Regions from separate parts of the Psychrobacillus mangrovi genome, predicted to be linked through region 1. Evidence: riboswitches for the same ligand, from Rfam matches in the RefSeq annotation. Region 1 holds a riboswitch; the other holds the start of a gene.
The links. Region 1 has a riboswitch for FMN ahead of ribE (riboflavin synthase). Riboswitches for the same ligand answer to the same signal wherever they lie in the genome.
Positions count from the first base shown of each region.

Region 1 (11,516 bases):
TTGAACATTCGTTCTAATATAAATAGATTGGAAAGCATAAACCACATCGTCTTTTTAGACTGGAAAAATATACTAATAATTGCATTTCTAAATATATGTATGATCAAAATAATTAATTTACCATAGCCTAGTGAAATTGCAAGTTCAACATACAGCTTTCGTTCCTCTGCTTCAAAAGTTAGCATGCTTAAACGATACAACTGAACCATTGGTAAAATCATTAGACAAAATACGGGGAGAATATAAATCTTTTCTCCTCCCGTAGCTGCAATGGAAAGAAAAATTCCTGTGTTTTTATGAATCATAATAACAGCTAATTGAACTAATAATATAACTAAAATGTCTGGTATGGATTCCAAAAAGAAAAAGGTTGTCTTAATATGTTGTCTTGTTCTCTCTTTAAACAACATGGTAATTATCGTAAAAATGAGTGCTAAAAAAATTGCCACTAATAAAGCCAAAAATAAAATCTCTAAAGAATAGATAATATATTTCCCTAAATGTGGACTATAGTATTGGTGCATAAAATTGGAAACCGGAAATATTGCAAGTATATGTTGAGTATACTCTTTCCACCTGAATTCCCCTTCTTGAAAACCAGTGATCATTATAGGTAGTCCACTTATCAGTAAAATCCCGATAAAGGCAACTACCAGTTGTACCCCCCACTTTAATAACCCATTCACAAAAAATCCCCCTGCTGTCTGAAAACTAAGATAAAATTATCATAACATAATAGGTTATAAATAAATGACAGATTTAACTAATTTAATAGATTTATCCAATTAAGTATTTCTATTCGTTAAGGGAGGAACATCTGGCTTGAAACTATCCGATTAGTTAGGGTCATTATCCGATTATCACTAGTTATTATCCGATTATATTCATTTATTATCCGATTGTTACTTATTATCATCCGATTGTTAAAATGGAACGACCTAAGTAATTCTTTATCACAAAAAAAACAGGCTAATTTTAGCCTGTCTAATAGAGATTATTAAAATAAACGATTTAAGTTAGCCATTTCAATTGCGGATACTGCAGCATCATAGCCTTTGTTACCAGCTTTAGTACCAGAGCGTTCAATAGCTTGCTCAATTGTTTCTGTTGTCACAATGCCGAACATAACTGGAACTCCTGTTGTTAACCCTACACTTGCAATTCCTTTTGCTGTTTCGTTACATACATAATCGTAATGTGTAGTAGAGCCTCTAATAACAGTTCCCAAACCGATAATAGCATCGTATTTTTTTGTTTCGGCCATTCTTTTCGCTAAAAATGGTACTTCAAATGCTCCAGGTACCCATGCTACATCTACATTATCCAAAGAAACACCGTGACGTTTCAAGCCGTCCATTGCGCCATCTAATAATTTACCATTGATAAACTCATTAAATCTACCAACTACAATACCTATTTTCAAATCTGTTCCGATTAATTGTGCTTCAAATACTTGTCCCATTCTTTATCTCTCCTAAATTTTAAATTTATAAATTAGATAATCCTGTTAATTAAAGTTATTCACCCATCACTAATTTTTCATGTGCATTTCGATAATTTACTAATGCTTCAATAGTGACAAATTTCAATCCATGAAGATTTGCTATTTCTTTTAATTTTGGTACTCTAGCCATTTCACCATTCTCACTCATAATTTCGCAAATGACACCAGCTGGTTTAACTCCGCAAAGTTTTGCAAAATCAACAGCTGCTTCCGTATGACCTGGACGTTCAAGTACACCATTGTCTTTTGCTATTAGAGGGAACACATGACCAGGTCGACGGAAGTCAGAGCCTACCGACTCAGCATTCAAGAGTTGTAATATCGTTTCAGATCGCTCAAATGCACTAATTCCGGTTTCCGTTGTTTTATAATCTATACTAACTGTGAAGGCAGTTTGATGATTATCCGTATTATTTTCGACCATAGGAGATAAATTTAGAGAATCAGCTAAATTCTTCGTAATAGGTGTACATATTAATCCACGACCATACATTGCCATAAAGTTAATATTTTCGGGTGTAGCATAATCTGCCAATACTAGAAAGTCTCCTTCATTTTCTCGACTTTCGTCATCCACTACAATAATGATGTTACCGTTTTTCAAATCATCTATTGCTTCTTCAATTGTATGAAACATTTTAGTAAAAGCCCCCTTTTTTAAAATCCATTTTGTCTTAAGAAATCCATCGTTATTGTTGAGTTCGTTGATTTCTCTTGCTTCTGATTTAATTGTTTAATAACATATTTTCCTAATAGATCATTTTCAATATTTACAATGTCTTGCTCTCTTTTAATACCTAAGATTGTCTCGCTGAATGTAAGAGGAATAAGCGATACTGTTATTTGTGTGGGCTGCACTTCGAAAATAGTTAAACTAATTCCATCGATCGCTACCGAACCTTTTAGCATGCAATACTTACTTAGTTCTCTATCAATTCCGATATCAACGTACACCGCATTTTCCAGTTTTCTTTTTCTTAAGATGACACCCGTTCCATCCACATGACCCGAAACAAAATGTCCACCAAACCTACCATTTGCCGCCATCGCTCTTTCTAAATTGACTACATGGCCAATTTGCAGTGAACGGATATTTGTTGACTTAACGGTTTCTGGCATTATTTCTACAGTGAAATGATTATTAGAAAAAGCAGTAACTGTTAAACAAACACCATTAACAGCAATACTATCACCTAAATGAATGTCTTCAACTATTTTGGAAGATTCCAATGTTAACTGCATACTGTTCGCTCCACTTTTCACGGCCTTAACTTTACCTAAGTCTTCAATAATTCCAGTAAACAACATAAACACCTCTATTCAGAAATAATTTATTAAATTCAGAAAACCTCCTGTCTTGACAACACAATTCTCTGTAAACAAAAGAAAACCCCTTAACTAAACACTAAGGGGTTTTGGGATTATGTAATTAAAGCAATACTTAATAAGCCTATATAAATCAATACATTTATAAGGTTTCTTGCTCTTACATCCTTCTCCCATCCAGACTATACTGTCGGCTTTGGATTCGCACCAAATCCTGCCTTAAAAAAGGCTCACGGGCTTAGAATTACTTCATCACCGTCGATTGGGAATTTCACCCGACCCCGAAGGACTATAATATGAAGTTGTAGCTGGGTTTTCATTTTTTACAAAAAGAAAACCCCATAGAGAATCTCTAGGGGTCGTAGGAAATGTTATTTCATCAACAAATAAACCTATAGAAGAAAAATTTCTCCATAAGTAAAAAAAGTTGCTCAAACGTCCCTCTCCCATCCAGACTATACTGTCGGCTTTGGATTCGCACCAAATCCTGCCTTAAAAAGGCTCACGGGCTTAGAATTTCTTCATCACCGTCGATTGGGAATTTCACCCGACCCCGAAGGACTATTCATCTATGCAGTTATAATACCATGCAAAGAATAATTATACACGTAAATTGTCTTTCCTATATTTGTTAATATATCAGATTCTACAAACAGTCGAGTTATATCAACTTTAATACCAGTAGAGAATAACTCTATAAGTTGTGTTTTAAACAGTTTTTTATGGTCTGTTTAAAGAAGTGATATATTCTTTATTTAAAGAATAATATAGAAGGATTCTGTACTTTCACTTCCTCTTTACTTATTAGTATTAAAGAAATTAATAATAGCAACATTTTGTATCAGATCTTAGAAAGGAGATCTTATGAAAACGTATAAATCTATAAATTTAGAAAAAGTTTTTAATAAAACTATGGTTAATAAGCGCATTCATGATGGAATTGTTTATATGGAAGATACAACAGGTGAATTTTCTTGGAACAAAGGCTATGGCGGTAAGGAATTAGATTCACCAATGCTTATGGCAAGCATAACAAAGCTTTTGACCACTGCTTGTATTTTAATTTTGCAAGAACAAGGTAAGCTATCTTTGAGGAATAAAATATCTGAATTTCTTGACCAAGAACATTTAAGCGGACTGCATATATACAAGTCAAAGGAATATTCATTTGACTTACTTTTATCCGACTTGTTGTTTCAAATTAGCGGATTACCTGATAAATTTGAAGAGAAGAAAAGTTCGACTAAAAGAAAAGTTATTAATCAAGATTTCAGCTTTTCTATTCATGAACTTTTACATTGGGCAAAAGAACTAAAACCACATTTCATCCCCCGCACTAATGGAAAAGCCTATTATTCTGACCTCAACTTTGATTTACTTGGAGAAATTATTGAAAAGGTAAATGGAACGACACTGGCAGAGGCCTACCAGCAATTAATTTTTATCCCATTAGGGCTTAAGAATACTTACCTTCCACAAAGTGAAAATGATTTTATACCACATATTTACTACAAGGATAAAGTATTGAACCGCCCAATGTTTATTTGTAGCTGTCGTGCGAGTGGCGGTGCTGTTACTACTGCGAGAGAAATGATGATATTTATTAAAGCATTTTTTGGCGGTAAGTTGTTTAATAAAATTATATTTGACGAACTAGCTAATTATAACAAGCTTCAAATCACAATGGGACCGATTAGCTATGGGGGAGGATATATGAGAATTACACTTGGTGGATTATTAATGCCGTTTATGAAAAAGGGAGAATTGTTGGGTCACTCAGGCTCAACTGGTTCCTTTGCATTTTACTATCCCCAGAAGGACATTTTTTTTGTCGGGGATGTTAATCAATTTGCTAACCCTAGTCTGCCGATTCGTCTTTCTATAAAGTTAGCACTGGGAGTATAGTAAAATATATCACAAGCACTGTTATGCTTAAACACAAATAAACAGTAGAAACCACTCACAAGAATGTGAGTGGTTTCTACTGTTTTTATTATGCTAAACGCATTTTAGCCTCATTAATTTGTATTTTTACTTGTTCGAAACCTGTTCCACCTAAGGAATTTCTTCTTTTCACAGCAGCAAGAGGTGATAATACATCGTAAATATCAGACTCTATTAGATTGCTTGCTTCTTGTAAATCTTCTAGTGGAAGATCTAATAGGAAATAGCCTCGTTGGATACATAGAAAAACCAATTTCCCTGTCACTTCATGTGCTTCTCGGAATGGAAGCCCTTTTGAAGCAAGATAATCAGCAAGCTCTGTTGCGTTAGAAAAATCTTTATGAACGGTATCGTGAAGTCGGTCAGTATGGATCGTCATTGTACGAACCATACCTTCAAAAATTTTCAACGATCCAACTATTGTATGAACTGTATCGAACATACCTTCCTTGTCTTCTTGCATGTCTTTGTTATAAGCGAGTGGTAATCCTTTAATTACGGTCAGTAAGCCCATAAGATTTCCATATACACGACCTGTTTTTCCACGAATTAATTCGGCCATATCAGGGTTCTTCTTTTGAGGCATAATACTAGAACCGGTAGAGAACGAATCATCAAGTTCTATAAAATTGAATTCTGAACTAGACCAAAGAATAATTTCTTCAGCAAATCTTGAAAGGTGTCCCATCAGCATCGAGGAGTTACTAAGGAATTCCACGATAAAATCTCGGTCACTTACCGCATCCATGCTATTAGCATATACATTTGAAAAGCCTAAATAATCAGCGGCCAATTTTCTGTCGATTGGAAAGGTAGTACCTGCTAGTGCACCTGCCCCAAGCGGAGAGATGTCGATACGTTTAATCGAATCATGAAAACGATCTTTATCGCGTTCTAGCATCCAGAAATACGCCATTAAATGATGTGCAAAAGAAATTGGTTGCGCTCGTTGTAAATGGGTGTAACCTGGTGCAAGAGTCTCCACATGTTTTTCTGCTTGTTCCACAAGTGTTTTTTGAAAAATCTCAATTAACTCAATGATTTCACCTACTCTATTTTTCAAGAATAGATGCATATCAGTAGCTACTTGATCGTTACGGCTACGGCCAGTGTGTAGCTTACCACCAACGGGACCTATTAGATCAATTAACATTTTTTCTAAGTTTAAATGAATATCTTCATTTGCAACAGAAAACACTAAACTGTTTTCTGCTGCACGTATTTTTAACTGTTCAAGACCATCTATTATTTGAAGAACATCTTCAGAAGGCAAGATTTTGCAATCTCCAAGCATTTTCACATGCGCAATACTACCATCTAAGTCTTCCAATACTAGTGTTTGGTCAAAACCAATAGAAGCACCAAATTCATCTACCCATTGCTCGGCTGATTTTTGGAATCTTCCGCCCCACAATTTTGTCATGATTGCACCTTCTCTGCTCCCTTGTTCACTAATGCGTGAACTTTAGTTGGAAGGCCCCAAAGTTCGATAAACCCAACTGCAGAAGCATGGTTAAATTCGTCATCTTTTGTATATGTTGCAAGCTTTTCATTGTAAAGAGAGTTTGGAGACTTACGCCCTTCGACAATTGCATGGCCTTTGAAAAGTTTCACACGAACTGTACCATTTACATATACTTGTGTTTCTTTTAAGAATGCCTCTAAAGCAGTTCTTAGTGGAGAGAACCAAAGACCTTCATAAATAAGCTCTGTTAATTTTTTCTCCATTACTGGTTTGAAGTGTGCTAATTCTTTTACTAGAGTAATATCTTCTAACTCTTTATGAGCAAGTAATAGAGTATGAGCTCCTGGAATTTCATATACCTCACGTGATTTAATACCAACTAAACGGTTTTCAACATGATCAACACGTCCAACACCATGTTTACCAGCTAATTCGTTTAATTTTAGGATTAACTCATATAATTTATATTCCACACCATCAAGCGCAACCGGAACTCCATTTTTAAACTCTATTTCAATAATATCTGGAGTATCAGGTGCATCCTCTAATGCAACAGTTAGATCATATGCATCGACTGGTGGTGCTGCCCATGGATCTTCAAGAATTCCACATTCATTTGAACGGCCCCATAGGTTTTGGTCAATAGAAAATGGACTGTCTAAGTTAATAGGAATAGGAATATTTTTCTTCTTTGCATATTCAATTTCTTCCTCACGACTCCAGCTCCATTCACGAACTGGTGCAATTACCTCTAGATTTGGGTTCAATGCTTTAATCGAAACCTCGAAACGCACTTGGTCATTCCCTTTACCAGTACAGCCATGTGCTACTGCTATTGCTCCTGTTTGTTCTGCAATTTCCACTAATTTTTTTGAAATTAACGGACGAGATAAAGCTGAAACAAGTGGATATTTATTTTCATACCATGTATGAGCTTGAAGAGCTATCAGAGCGTATTCATTTGCAAATTCTTCTCTAGCATCGATCATATAGCTCTCGATTGCTCCAACTTGTAGTGCTTTGTTTTTAATAAATTCTAAGTCTTTTCCTTCCCCAACATCTAGACATACTGCAACAACATCGTATCCTTCATCCTTTAACCATGTAATTGCTACAGAAGTATCCAAACCGCCTGAATAAGCTAAAACGACTTTTTTATTCATTTTACATTCCTCCATTGTATGTTTATACGTAAATTTAGTATTAATATACATAATGTAACATGAGGATTGTATAATTACAACTAATATTTTATGATTATGAGGAATAAATTTCATATTATTATTCTTCTAATATATCCTCAATTATTGGTTCCTCTTATTTGTTCCTTATCATTCCTGAATTTATACTATAATAGTTGTTCTTTTATCAAGATATCTTTCTATTTTGTTAATTGTATTCTTTATAACTTCTACGAGTGCATACAATTTATCATCTCCATGTATAACAAACAATATTGTATTTAGCTTTGTATGCATTCTTTAAATTAGTTTAAATCTTAAAATCTAATGCAAATTTATTAACCATTAGAAAAATATAAGCACATGATTTGATTAGCATTGTATAAACACAGATAATAAATAATATAAAAGGAGTGTGAGGTATGAGTTATTTATTTTCACCTATTACAATTAAAGGATTAGAGATAAAAAATAGAATCGTAATGCCACCTATGTGTCAATATTCTGTTGAAGCTAAAGATGGAGTACCAAATGATTGGCATTACGTTCATTATGTTTCTCGTGCAATTGGAGGGACTGGCCTTATTATAGTAGAAATGACGGATGTGGAACCAGATGGAAGGATTACCGATAATGATTTAGGTTTGTGGTCTGATGAACAGATTCCGGCTTATGAGAGAATTGTTTCGGAAGTACATAAATATGGCTCGAAAATTGGTATCCAAATTGCTCATGCAGGCAGAAAAGCAACTGACGCGAAACAACCTGTTAGTTCATCCGATATTCCAGTAGATAGTAAGTGGAAAAAACCTCGTGCTCTTTCTACTGATGAAGTGAAAGAACTTGTCATTAAATTTAAAGATGCAGCAAAACGTGCAGTAGCAGCTGGTTTCGATACAATCGAGATCCACGGTGCACATGGCTACCTAATCCATCAATTCCATTCACCGGCTATTAACAATAGAACTGATGATTATGGAAAAGACCTATCCAAATTTGGAGTAGAAGTTATTCAAGCAGTTCGGAGTGTTATGCCAGATGGAATGCCGTTAATCATGCGGATATCAGCTATTGAATATATGGATAATGGATATGGCCTAAAGCATTCATTAGAAATTGCTAAAAAATATAAAGAAGCTGGCATTGACATTTTCCATGTTTCAAGTGGCGGAGAAGCACCTCCTGGAAAAGTAAAACCAGCTAACACACCAGGCTATCAAGTTCCATTTGCACGTGCATTCAAACAAGCGCTAGATGTACCAGTAATTGCAGTAGGTATACTTGAAGACGCTACTCTAGCAGAAAAAGTTATTGAAGAAGACGATGCAGAATTAGTAGCAATTGGCCGTGGAATGCTGAAAGATCCCTATTGGGCACTACACGCGGAAGAATCAATTACTGGCAAAGTTGTACCTCCTACACCTTATAAAAGAGGTTTTTGACTAGAATTTTTTATATACTAGTCTAGAACCTCCCCATATTGTTACACGAGGGCACTCAATGGTATCTATTAGCGAGTATGTGACGACATTTCGTTCACATACTCGTTTTTTGTCTGTGCACCGTTAATTTCCATTCATGGAGATTTAGAAATTGTGAAAAAATAAGGCAATTTCTGAAAAAAATAATTGGTCATTTAAAACGAAAGTTTTTCAGTACCACCTAGTTTGACAGGGAAAGTTCATTCAATTAAAATATTATTTTTTTCTCATTAAGTTGCTACCATTTACATCTGTTGAAAATCCCCACTTTTCATAATAAGGAACAAGTCGATCTGGACAATAAAGTTCAACTCTCTCAACGTCTTTGACAAGTGAATGAGTCAATATAGTATTCATTAAAATCTTACCAATTCCACGTTCTCTGTGTTCTTCTTTTGCAATTACATCAAATATAAAAGCACGATAAATTGTATCTGTAATAACTCTAGCAAAACCGACTAATTCATCCGTTTCTTCATTAATAAATCCAATAACTACATTACTATTTTCAACCATTTGTTTTATATCTGAGAGTTGACGATTTTGCGTCCACCATTCATTTTTAAACAAAGCGAGTAAATTATTTAGTTGGTTATCATTTAATTTCTCTATCACTTTATATTTCATCTTTAAGTTTCTCCTCTTTAAGCATTTGAGTCTATGAATAAAAGAATTCCATAGGTTCTTTACAAAGTTTAAATCCATTCTTTTGATAGTAATTTATGCTATCATCACTTGGCCAAACGATAATGAATTCATATTTGTTATTTATAACCCATTCATTTATAGTCCTAATCAATTTACTTCCGATACCTTTGTTTCTGTATTCCTTAATAGTATAGACATTAGTCATATACGCAAATGGATATGTGATTCTTCCAGGGCGAGGAACTTTTTGAATTAGTTCAATATAAATATGAGAAACGATTTTTTCCCCTTCCTCAGCAATCCATATAAACCAAGTGTCACTCCCTATCGCCTTCTCCAAAAAATTTTGACACTCCAATTTAAATGATTCAAACTCACTTTCATGGAATGTTCTGGTGTCGTTGTCTTCAATTGTAAAGTCAAATCTCATTTGAATTAATTGATTAATGTCTATTTTCTCAGCTAGTCTTATCTTCATTTACTCACCTTCCGTAATCTGAACTATTATGCATCTGTAACAATAAAATCGATCAACCATGTTTCATCCTGTCTGATAAATTCAAAATAAATCGTACTATGTCCTTCAAAAAAATATTCTGCGAAGCCGATTGTCATCTTATCTTCTTCTAATTCATAAAATCGATATTCTAAGTTTTCTAAACTATATTCTTTATTACTACTTATCTCGTGACTATTTTTTTGACGTTTAAAAAATAAAATGCTCTCTTTCTCATTCACTTGAACATTTGGGGATGATATGGAAGAGATATACTCAAAATCTTTCTTTTCTAGTGCTGTTAAAAGTTTAAACGTCAAATTCATTGTCGTCCTTAGATCTTCATTTTCTTCCTCTTTATCCTTCTTTAATTCAATTAGTTGGTTTGTTAATCGCTCGTTCTCGATTAAAAGCTGCTTCACCTGTCCTTCTTCACTTTTTGCTGAAGCCACTGGAGATTCATTTTGACACCCAGTTAGTAAGATTAATAAAGAGAGAGGGATAAATAATCTTTTTATCATTTAATATTTCCTCTTTTCTTGACTTCATAATAATGTTCTAGCTTTTCATGAAATTTTTGAAAAAATTCTATATATTGTATTCTACGGTATATGAATAAAACCCTTTTTAAGCAAACTAAAAAGCACTCCATACAAAAATGATAGCAATGATAAAACTTACATTTTAAACGGCATAATTGCTTTTAATACAAAAACAAGGCACTTCCTGTTCAACATTTTGAGCAGAAAATGCCTTATTTCTTTGTCTATTTCTTACTTTTTTCATTCAGTAGTTTCATTATCCTTTTGAGATTAACAGCGAATAGAGGCCATGCTTTTCGAACCGCTAAATATCCTGCTGTAAATACAAATGTTCCGCAGATGTCTTCCTCTTTTCGATTTCCTTCTGATATTGTTGAATTTAGTTTCGCCACAAGAGCAATTTCTTGTCTGGGGATTTCTTTATATTCCAACTAACATTGCCAATATTCCAACTAAACTTGTTTAATTTCCAACTAACCGACCTAAAATTCCAACTAAAGCAATCATTATTCCAACTAACCAATTAACTCCACTTTCTTCATCACTTCTTCAAGCGTTTCTTGCTTCATTGAATTTAAATGATAGTCATGATTTGTAAAAGGTAAATTACTTGTCACTTCATTTGGAACAATCACACATCTAATTCCTGCTTTTTTTGCTGCTGTTAAGCCATTTAATGAATCCTCAAAAGCAATAGCCTCTTTCGGTAATAACCCACAGTCTTTTAATGTTTTTAAATATAACTCAGGATCTGGTTTAACTTTAGTTACATCATCTCTTGTATTGATTACATCAAAATATTCTATAATATGTAGTTGTTCTAAATAGGCAGTAACCCACTCTTTAGATGAGCTAGACGCTAAGCCGATTATTAAGTTGTGGCTTTTTGCTTCCTCTAAATATTCTTTCACACCTTCTCTAAGAACCGG
Region 1 covers NZ_JBAWSY010000012.1:43,094-54,609, reverse strand. Annotated here, with positions in the region: gene WAX74_RS14675 (ABC transporter permease family protein) at 1-686, opposite strand, end outside; gene ribH (6,7-dimethyl-8-ribityllumazine synthase) at 998-1,462, opposite strand; partial or broken gene ribB (3,4-dihydroxy-2-butanone-4-phosphate synthase) at 1,521-2,141, opposite strand; gene ribE (riboflavin synthase) at 2,162-2,809, opposite strand; FMN riboswitch at 2,992-3,123, opposite strand; FMN riboswitch at 3,265-3,395, opposite strand; gene WAX74_RS14655 (serine hydrolase domain-containing protein) at 3,695-4,735, shown strand; gene argH (argininosuccinate lyase) at 4,824-6,197, opposite strand; gene WAX74_RS14645 (argininosuccinate synthase) at 6,194-7,402, opposite strand; gene WAX74_RS14640 (NADH:flavin oxidoreductase/NADH oxidase) at 7,843-8,862, shown strand; gene WAX74_RS14635 (GNAT family N-acetyltransferase) at 9,118-9,528, opposite strand; gene WAX74_RS14630 (GNAT family N-acetyltransferase) at 9,560-10,027, opposite strand; gene WAX74_RS14625 (hypothetical protein) at 10,054-10,566, opposite strand; gene WAX74_RS14620 (hypothetical protein) at 10,812-11,018, opposite strand; gene WAX74_RS14615 (HAD family hydrolase) at 11,103-11,516, opposite strand, start outside.

Region 2 (11,516 bases), on a different contig from region 1:
TTGTAATGCCGAGCAAGTTGTTCCCATGTTAAACCACTTTTTCCATAACCACTTAATCGATAGACAAATATTTCTCTGTGAATATTCTCAAATTTTGTATTCTCAAGTAGTTGAAGCAATTGTTGTCTAAAGTTTGAATAAAATGCAACATTTTTATAATCTCTACTGTAAAGATATCCTTTTACAAATTGGTGTATATCTTGATTCTTTTGATTTGGAACATAGCGATGTACATTTGCTTGAAAATGAGATAACGTCTGAATCACCAATTCCATTCTGCTCCAAAAAACATGCTCATTTCCTCTATATAACCATCCATTAAATTGAGGATCTTTCATTGTCTTTATTTGCATTAAACCTTTTTCTGTAAGATTTATAACCGACCCATTCTCTTCAATAAAGCCCTTATTTACAAGTGTCAAAATTTCGACATTATATTGATCTAGTGATAATTTAGGATAAAGCGAAAAAAAAGGATGAAGTTTAAAATAAGTAACATCCTGTATTGTCTGGCCAGATTTTTTGCCTTTTAATAAGTAAAAGGGTGCGGTAGATGACCGTTCTCCATGAAATTTTTGAATGATTAATAGTAATAAATGATGAAAGTACAATGTAAATACCTCACGTTTTTAATGTATTTTTGTTGAAAAGTCACGTAAACAGTTTTAGAATGAATAGGATAGCTATTCCGTGTAAGCAGATATAAAGGAGAGAATATAATAATGGCTAAATATACAATTGTAGATAAAGATACATGTATCGCATGTGGCGCATGTGGCGCAGCAGCACCTGATATATACGATTATGATGATGAAGGTATTGCATACGTTATTTTAGATGATAACATGGGCACAGTAGAAGTTCCAGACGAACTACTAGAAGATATGGAAGATGCATTTGAAGGATGCCCTACTGATTCAATTAAAGTAGCAGACGAGTCATTTGAAGGCGATGCTTTGAAATTTGAATAGATGAATAATGTAAACTGCCTAGATTTTTGAGGCAGTTTTTTTATAAGAATTTGCAGCCCATGTTTATAATAGTGTCACTTATTAGAATCTACTTAATTCCCAACCATAATTAGAGATTAGTATCACGGATGTGCGCTTGCCGCAGGCTACGCATGAGCCTCCGCAGGATGAGTCGCTCCTTTGTCGCTCCCACATCCTTTACGGTTCTCATTCTTCGCGCTCCTGCGGCGTGTAAAACGCTCATCCTATAAATTTCCTTAGATACAGTCAGAAGTAACTTGTTAATGATAAGTGAAGAGTTATCTTTATGTGAGTTAGCTAGTTTTAATTGGAAATATTTTTCTAAAAATGTCACGAAATGTTGCAACGAGACCAATTAAGTTTCTTCCGAGACTATTCATAGCGTAAACGAGACCAATTCAATGACAACCGAGACTAATCACAGCATAACCGAGACCAATTTCACTGTAACAGAGACCATTACTCGAAATTCATTAATAGGTGACACTTGCATTCGCTCGCGCCTTGAAAGCCGCATGACGGGCCGTATGAGACAGCGAAATTTATTTTGCGACGAACTTTGCGCAGGAGCACGAATGCGCTAGCGCATACAGCAGCTCATGCGGACGTGCGGCCAGCGTGAATGCCTATAGTTGGTGATGAATCTTTTCAATACTTAATATATTATTTATTGATACTTAGATATCTTAAAAATGGATCTGAGCTTGGCGCACGCTACGCAGGAGCCTTCGCAGGATAAGTCGCTCCTACTTCTGGTAGGAATTTATCTCTCTCTATAAAAAAAGATATCTGGCTCCTTGTATCTCTATGCCAAATAGACCCGCAGACAATGCCGTATTTTCGATATGTCTCCGATGTGTACTTAGTTGAGCGTTTCAAATACGATATGTCCTTTAAATACTTCTTAGTTATAGCACCAGAAGATGACCTCAACAAGATATTTTTTAGATAGAAGATTTTTTCTGTAGACTTACACTAGTTGATTGTAGTGGAAGGCGGCGACTCCGGCGGGAACTGTGAGACAGATGAAACATCACAACGTACCCGAAGGGGTGGTGATGGTTCATCGATCACCCCGCGGAACGTGTCCGCCTGTAACGGAAATCAACGGGTTCCATCTAAATAGCGAGTAAGTGAACAATAAATCGTTCACTTACTCGCTATGAAATTCCTTTCGGGACTTTTTCAGTGCCCTCAGCGTGAGCTGCGGAGGAGGCTCTTGGCTACACGCGGAATGCGTCCGCCTGTAACGGATACTATCGCACTTTTTAATATAAGCTATGAAGAAAGAGGCTGCCCTGAAAAGTCATTTTTTATGACTTTCTGGTCAGCCCCTTTTAATTAATTTATATCAGGGACGCCAAACGAATTTGTTACCCTATCGAGCAATGGTTTCATTCGCTTAAATAAAACAATCATTACAATTGTTACTAATAGCCCTTTTATCAAGTTGAACGGTAAGATACCGAAAATGATTGAATTAAACAACGCTGTTCCAGTTTCCATTGGGAAGTTTAAGAAATAAGTATACATTGGTAAAAATACAAAATAATTTAAAACACTCATGCCAATAGCCATGGAAATTGTTCCACAAGCTAGACCGTACATAATCCCTTTAGAGGATGATGCTTTACGATAAATTAAATAAACAGGTGTTATAAATAAAATACTAGTTGCAAAGTTAGCCATATGTCCTACAGGAACACCAGTTGGACTACCTGCAAATAACCAATCCAATACGTTTTTCATAAATGCTACAACTATACCTGCAATAGGCCCCATTGTAATAGCGGCAATCAATGCTGGAAGATCACTAAAATCCACTTTTAAATAAGCTGGTAAAACTGGTAACGGAAATGCAAGTAGCATTAAAACAAAAGAAATACTACTCAACATTGCGATTGCAATAAGCTTTCGCGTCTTGCTTTTTGTCATTATTCCTCTCTCCTTTTGCGATTCACTCCACAAGAAGAAAGGTTCAGCACGAATTTCAAACTCAAAAAATCCCTTAAGCTATTAAAGAGCTCAAGGGAGAAACAAGGCACACTTAAATAAGCGTATCCGTATTAGAGTATACGAAAAACGACTGTACCTTCACCTTCTCCCATCCAGACTATACTGTCGGCTTTGGAATCTAACCAAATCCTGCCATTACGGCTCGCGGGCTCAAGAAAAAAACTTCTAATACCGCCGATCGGGAATTTCACCCTGCCCCGAAGATGAATCAATATTTTATTAGCATTCAAGAATAATATCTTGAATTAATAATAGTTTATCAAAAACAGAACCGTTATGCAATACAATTGCTTCATAATTTTATAATACTAAAAAATGCCAAGCTTTGAAACAAATCAAAGTCGGCATTCCAGATTCCTATTTTACACTCATTATAAAACCATTAGGTCCAAGTGGCTTAGGAAGGGTATTATTAAAATTAAATTTATCCCATTGCTCCTGAACCAAATTTTCTAATTTTACTTCAGTTCCAAAACTGGCAGCTGTTAATGCAAAGGCTTCTATCAGGCGTGTAGCTTCGTTTGGTTCCAATGATTCTAAATCAAAGGGTTCGTCAAACTTAATTACTGCTACTCCGTCACGATTCTCATATGAATACGTAACAGTTGATGGCACTACAGAAGTGTATATGTCATTACCTACATTTTTCATGTCTAAAAATGCTTCAGAAATAGTATCATAATTAGATGAAAAGTTAGGAGTCAAGTATACATTTCCATTTTGGGCACGATAATTATAATAATTATGGTGTCCTATCAAACCTTCCAATTTACTTGGCTCATTTAAAATACCTACTTGATCCCATTCAAGTAGAGAGCCGTCTTCATTTAAAAGAGCAACCGATTCAAAATCTTTAAAAATTTCATTTAGGGAACTCCAGTAAGGAGCCGAGGTTCCTGACGCTGTGTCATATCCATGGTCTTTAGGTAAATAATGCGTCAACAATTGATTTTCGGCAACAAAATATCCTTTATAGGGATGATATTCTGTAAATCCGAGTGCCTCTTCATTTATTAGACTTGCATATCGTTCATACAACTGAAGGCTGTTTGGAACCATGTTTGGAAAATCTACTTCCACTTGTTCTTTTGGAATAATAATTGTTACAGGTACAGTTAATGCATTCTCATTGAATGAAAAATGAAAAACAGTGCCTCCATTCAAATCTTCTTCATAGACAGCATTTAAAGTATCTATAGGTATTAAATCTATATTAGATTCCATTTTAATCGTCATTTTTGACATGTCGTCAGATGATTCATTCTCACTTTCATCATTTGTGATTGCAGATTCTTCTGTTCTATCCATTGACTGCATACTTTCTTCTTCACTACTCTTCTCTTCCATTTCCTTGCTAGTGCTATATTGCTGTATAGAATTGTCATTATTGCGATAAGAAGAAACTAAAAAAGTGATAAGAATTATGGAAGCAATAGAAACAACTAAAGGCAACCATCTGGATAAGTTCTTATGGGAAAGATGTTTTTTTTGTTCTTTTTCGTGAGCCTCTACCTTTTGTTTTACCAGATTATACACATCTTCTTTGGAACGATGATCTGTAAACTTGGGCATATGGTTCAGTAATTCATCTAGTGCTTCATCATCTTTTTTCCAATCACTCATGATGAACCTCACCCTCCTTCTTTGTTTCAGATAATCGTTCACGCAGTGCCTTTATAGCACGATGCTGTGTTGTTTTCACTTTTCCTTCTGACCAATTTAGTATTTGTGCTGTCTCAGCGATAGAAAGTTGTTGAAAATAACGCATAATTATAACCATTTTTTGATCGCCAGTACAATCATCCAAGGCAACTAATAAAGATTTCATTTCGTCATTCAATTGAACTAAATCTTCTGGAAGCATATCTGAAGAAGCAAGCTGCATTGTTTCCCAATTAAAGGAATCAAATAGCCTTTTCTTTCTAACTGCTTGCTTTCTAAAATGATCGATTGCTACATTTTTGGCTATTGAAAATAGCCATGTTTTCTCAGAACTCTTCCCCTCAAATCGGCTATAAGCCCTTAAAACACGAACATACACTTCTTGGACCAAGTCTTCCGCAGTCTGCCTATTTTTAACTAAATAGATCAAAAACTGAAAAACGTCTTGATGATAACTATCATACAAGCGGTGGAAAACGGAGTCATTCATAAGCTCCCCCCGTTCTTACAATTAGTCGTTCATGAACTGTTTTTTGTTTCACTTATTTAGAGGCAATCGAATAATAAACTTTGTACCTACACCTAGTTCACTTTCTACGGATAGATTACCATCATGACGTTCTATAATATTTTTAGCAATTGCCAAACCAAGACCTGTTCCACTCTTTCCTCTCGTTCTTGCTTTATCCCCTTTATAAAAACGTTCGAATACATATGGAAGGTCTTCTCTAGGAATGCCATAACCTGTATCTTCTACTACCATTACAAAATGGTGTTTCGTTTGCGATATTCTAACTGTAACAGAGCCTTTTTCCGTATGACGAAGGGCATTATCTATTAAATTTGTCAGTACTTGCTCCATACGATCTTCATCTATTTCTAGTGACAAGGGTTCGAGTAGGTTTTGTTCGAAAATTAAACGAAGATTTTTTTCTTTCGCTATTTGATCAAACTTTTGTGTTATTCGTTCAATTGTAGGTATGATCAATACTTCTTCTTTAAAAATACTTAAGTAACCTGATTCTAAACGAGCTAAATCCAATAACTCAGTTACAAGTCTACTCATACGTTTAGATTCATCATAGATGATACGAATCATTTCTTTTCGATCTTCCTCTGTCGTCACAACATCATCAATAATTGCCTCACTATATCCTTGAAGCATCGATATTGGTGTTCTAAGTTCATGTGAGACATTAGCAATAAAATCTGAACGCATTTTATCTAATTGGTGTTGTTCGGTCATATCTCTTAGAACTACTACCGCTCCCCTAACCATGTCTTTAGTGTAAAGGAGACTGATAGAAACGGAGAAATAGGAACCTCTAATTTCAAGTTCTTCATCTATTTCTTCTTCATTATGGAAAACGTGATCCAATAAATGATATAACTCTGCAGGTAAATGAGAATTATCAGTTATATCATTGTTCATATACCATTTTTGAAATAATAATTCTGCCTGGGGGTTACTCACTTGCACATTAAAGTCTTTATTAAAAGTAATCACTGCATCCGCCATCGAAGTTAGTATATTCGAGAGCTGTTCTTTTTCTTGGTTAATCACTTCTACATGATGCTTTAATTGGCTTCCCATTCGATTGAATGCAGTTGCTAGTCCCCCTATTTCATCCTTTTGATGATAAGAAACTTTTGCTTCAAAATTTCCTTTTGCTAATTCGGAAGCTGCTTCACGCATGGAGCGCAGAGGTGATGTAATTCTAGAAGTTAAGAAAAATGAAAACATAGTTGTTAATAGTAATGCAATAAATCCTGATAAAAAGACGATGTTAGTTGTCTGATTTGACGTCTTATTCACTACGTCTAAACTCTGATATATAAATACACCACCATGTATTTCATTATTTGATTCTAAAGGAGATGCTAAAATAATATATGATTCCATTTTATTTTCTTCCGTCATAGAAGGCATTAACATTTTTTTGATAATCGTATCATTCGATGTATAGATTTTTGTAAGATCTTTATCTTTTAATATTTTTGTTCTAATAACATCTTTATTTAATCCATCGTGAATAGACAAGGAAACGGAATTCGAGTCTCTAACAATTAAGGCACTTGTTTCTGACCCGAGTATATCTTCTATAATTTGAAAGGAATCTTCCACTTGTTGGTACTCTTCCACTATTTTCCCTATAGTAGTTGCCTCTTGCCTTAAAGATTCTTCCGCTTGCTCCGAATGGAAGTCAGTTAAGAATTCAAGCATTAAAACGGTTACAATAAACAACACAAATAAGACGAGAAGCAATATGGTCCCCCATAGCTTCCCGACAACACTATTCCAAATTCTATTCATGGACAACCTCAAATTTGTAACCAACACCCCAAACGGTAACAATCATTTTAGCTGACTTTTCTGATACTCTATTTAACTTCTCACGCAACCGTTTTACATGGGTATCTACTGTTCTTAAATCTCCAAAGAAATCATAATGCCAAACTTCTTTTAACAACTGTTCTCGATCAAATACTTTATCTGGTGCTTTTGCTAAAAAGTAGAGTAATTCATATTCCTTTGGAGTTAAACTTACTTCAACACCATCTGCTGTAACACGATGTGCATCATGATCGATAGTTAAGTGAGGAAATACTACAATGTCTTTTGAAGCAGAAGCTCCTTGTATAGGTGACAATACAGCGGAGCGTTTTAAAATAGCTTTAATACGTAAGACTACTTCCCTTGGACTAAATGGTTTTACTATGTAGTCATCAGCACCAAGTTCAAATCCCTCAACTCTGTTTGCTTCCTCCCCTTTGGCAGTCAACAATATTACTGGAGTTTCCTTATGTGCTCTTAATTCAGTAATTACTTCAATACCATCTTTCTCAGGCATCATAATATCTAATAAAATGCAGTTATAATCATTCTCTAATGCAAGCTGTAATGCAATTTCTCCATTTTCTGCTTCTTCTACTTCATAACCTTCTCGTTCTAAATACATTTTCAACAATCGACGGATACGTTCCTCGTCATCTACTACTAAAAGCTTAATCATTTCAGACATAATATCATACCCTTCTATCAACTTCTAATATATATTGTACAATTAGTCGTACTAAATTGAAAGAAAAGCTCCAATCTCTTTATTAGAGACAAGAGCTTTTTCGTTTATAAACAGAATAGAACACTAAACTTTCTATCGCTAATTGTACAGACTCCATACACTATTCCTCTAGCGGTAGATTTAGCGCTTAGGTAATTCTATTAAGCGTACGAGTGTAAACCGGCAATAATTAAGTTTACTGCTATTAAGTTAAACATAATAATAATAAAACCAATTAAAGCTAACCAAGCTGATTTTTCACCTTGCCAACCTTTAGTTAGTCGTAAGTGAAGGAATACTGCGTAGAACAACCAAGTAATAAGAGCCCAAACCTCTTTTGGATCCCAACCCCAGAATCTGGACCATGCTTCATGAGCCCAAATCATAGCGAAAATTAGTGCTCCTAAAGTGAACACAGGGAAACCAATAAGAACTGAACGATACCCAATTTCATCCATATATTGAGAATTTGCTTTTTTAGCAAATGGCTGCAGAACAGCTGCAATAGGTTTTCGTAGTATTAAACGAAGTAAAACATATAATACAGTTCCAAAAATAACAGACCATGTTACAACAGTAAGTTTTTTAGCATTTACAATCGGTGGCATTTCCGCCAGTGGCTCCATCGCATTTTCTGTGATGGCTTTTGATTCATTCATCCCAAAAATAGCTGGCAAATTATACTCCATTTCTGCTACATTACCTTCTTTATTTACATAACTATATTCTGCTTTATAGTCTGCTATTGCAAAAGACGATGTTGAAATGACAAATCCAAGTACTAATACCGCCAAAAACATAACTGCTTCTATCCAAAAGCTCTGTTTTGATTTTTTTGTCAGATCAATATTTTTTAGAAGCCAAATTAATCCTGCAACTGCACTAATGGCTAAAATTGATTCACCTAGTGCCGCAGTAATTACATGGACAGTCAACCAGTAACTTTTAAGCGCCGGTATTAACGGTGTAATATCTCTTGGAAACATACTTGCGTACGCAATAATTAACACGGCAATCGGTAATGCAAAAAGCCCAAGAGAAGGTACTCTATATATATAATAAATTAATATAAAAGCCCCCACTACCATCATTCCAAAAGCAGTTGTAAACTCAAATAAATTACTAACTGGTGCATGTCCAGCTGCAATCCATCTTGTGATAAAATAACCGACATTTGAAATAAATCCAATGATAGTAACTGTAATCGCTAATTTACCCCAACGATCAAAGGATTTAGAATTCGATTTCTCGGAACTAGACCCTTTTACTGCCCCTCCGAATAAAAAAGTTGCCACTAAATAAGCAATAAATGCGATTAATAATAAAGTACTACTAAGTGATACCAAATCCATAACACTAGACTCCTTTCTCTTTTTCCGCTTTAGCGTCTAAATCTTGCTGATCTTCGTAAGGTGGAAGAATCGCGACTTTTGAAACAGCATCTAAGTCTTTTTGTACACTTAGCCAGTTTTTGTTTGTATGTGCTGCAATTACAACTTGCCCATTTTCTAATTGCTGTAACCAAATTCGACGATGATTCCAGTATGACCCTTGAGCTACACCAATCATGAAGATAAGTCCGCCAAGTCCGAGTAAAGGAAGTGTCAAATCTTTGCGAATAGTTAATCCAGAAACATCTCTTGTCTCCACACTTTGGAATGCAATTTTATGTTGATTCTCTCCAAGTGGCTCTAATGTTTCTTTAATCATTACAAAACTCGTTTCTCCTTTTGGAAATTCAGGACTATACATTTTCACCAAAAACGCAGGATTATTAGGAAGCGGCGATTGTGACTGTGGTACTCCATTTTCAAAACCAGTGAAGTCGGCATAATAATCAAGTATTTCCACTTTGTAGCCATCTTTCAGCTGATATTCTGCTTGGGGATTAGCCAAATCTATCGTAAATTCTCCAAAAGACTCTTTTGAAGCTTTGTCTTGCAATTGGAATGTCATGGATTTTAATTCATCTAAACGAAAATCCATCTGGAAGACAGAGAAGTTATCAAATTTAAGTGGTTCATTTACTTGAATTGATTCTTCTTTTATAACTTGCAAATCAGCAGGTTTTCCTGCAATGGCATCATCCGCACCCTTGTATAAGACAACATTCGATTGGTAATTCTTTGCGATTGTTCCAACTCTGTCAATTGCTTCACCAAATACTTCTTCCGATTCTTCCTTTGAATACGTTTCATAAATAAAATCTTTGCTTTCCAAGAAGTATCCATTGGTCTTAGGTATGTAAAGTGTTTCTCCTTCTCTTAGCCACATTGTTTCATCGATATAAAATCCTGGTATTGCTCTCATCATAACTCCAAATAAGAAGATAATTAGGCCAAGATGATTTATATAAGGACCCCAACGAGAAAAACGACCTTTTTCCGCTAAGATAGCATTTCCTTCTCGTTTTACGTTGTAACGCATGGCTTTTAATTTTTCTTCTGCTTTACTTAAAGAATCTAATGGCTTTTCTACACTGCCAATTCCATAAATACGTTGACGGCTTAAGAAACTGATATGTCTTTTCGTCTTTTGTTTTTTAAGAGATTTATAAAGAGGAATTACACGGTCTAAACTTGCAACAACTAAGGAAATTCCTAACATCCCAACTAATGTTTGGAACCACCATGAGCTATATAAGTCTGATAACCCCAATTCATAATAAACCTTGCCAAAAGTACCATAAACTCTCTCGTAATACGCAGCAATATCTGCTTCTGATACCGCTGGGACATAGAACACTTGCGGTAATATAGTCCCTATTGCAGCAGCCACCAAAATAGCAACGATAATCCACATACCTACTTTTACACTAGAAAAGAAATTCCAAACCTTATCAATAATTGTTTTGTTATATGTTTGAGATCTTCTCGCGGATCCCTCATAACGCATGTCTACTAGTTTTTTATCTTTTATTTCTTGTGATAAAGGACGACCACAGCTTTCACATAATTCTGTTCCGGCTGGGTTTACGTTACCGCATGTACAAATAATTTTGTCCATTTATACGAACTCCTTTAGGAAGGTTTAACCTGTTCCATAAAATTAGCTATGTCCTGCTCTGTCATTTCACCTTTAATAATTTTTTCAATCCGACCTTCCGGATTAATTAAGAATGTGGTTGGCAGTGGGTCGATATTATATAATTCCATTACACTTTTATTCCGATCAATTGCAACAGGAAAAGTTAAATCATATCGATTTACAAAGCTATTTACTTTTAAATCAGATTCCCCGATATTAATTGCCAAGGTTTGAACACCTTTATCCATGTACTCTTTAAACTGGTTGTCCATAGCCGGCATCTCTGTTGCGCATGGTTTACACCAAGTACCCCAAAAGTTCAAGAAAATACCTTCACCTTTATAATCAGACAGCTTATGCTCGTTTCCATTCATATCTACTAGCATAAAATCAGGTGCTTTATCGCCTACTTGAAGGACGGCATTTTTTTCTTTGTTTAAGTTGGAGTAAACAGTAAATACAATAGCTAATGTAAGCACTACCAAAATAACAGTTCTTATATAAAAACGCTGTTTTTTAGTTTGAGCCATATCATTTTCCTCCATTTCCAAACATAACCGACACTATTATACCAAAATTAATAACTACAAAGATTAAGACTTATGAATGCTTTGTGAACAAAAAAGTCTTTATTTTCCTATCTTTCCTGTTTCAGCTAATACTCTTAATTGTTTGACTTCGTGTGTAGTCAGCTCTCTCCATTCTCCCGCATTTAAACCATGCAGAGTTAAAAAGCCAAATCGCTCACGCTTCAATT
Region 2 covers NZ_JBAWSY010000001.1:391,814-403,329, forward strand. Annotated here, with positions in the region: gene WAX74_RS01975 (YpbB family protein) at 1-611, opposite strand, end outside; gene WAX74_RS01980 (ferredoxin) at 723-971, shown strand; gene WAX74_RS01985 (hypothetical protein) at 2,212-2,337, shown strand; gene WAX74_RS01990 (ECF transporter S component) at 2,334-2,927, opposite strand; FMN riboswitch at 3,085-3,217, opposite strand; gene WAX74_RS01995 (hypothetical protein) at 3,366-4,631, opposite strand; gene sigX (RNA polymerase sigma factor SigX) at 4,624-5,160, opposite strand; gene WAX74_RS02005 (ATP-binding protein) at 5,209-6,984, opposite strand; gene WAX74_RS02010 (response regulator transcription factor) at 6,977-7,693, opposite strand; gene ccsB (c-type cytochrome biogenesis protein CcsB) at 7,894-9,084, opposite strand; gene resB (cytochrome c biogenesis protein ResB) at 9,089-10,738, opposite strand; gene resA (thiol-disulfide oxidoreductase ResA) at 10,753-11,289, opposite strand; gene WAX74_RS02030 (pseudouridine synthase) at 11,389-11,516, opposite strand, start outside.
Region 2: linked by a shared signal. The riboswitch ahead of WAX74_RS01990 (ECF transporter S component) and the one ahead of ribE (riboflavin synthase) in region 1 are both predicted to bind FMN.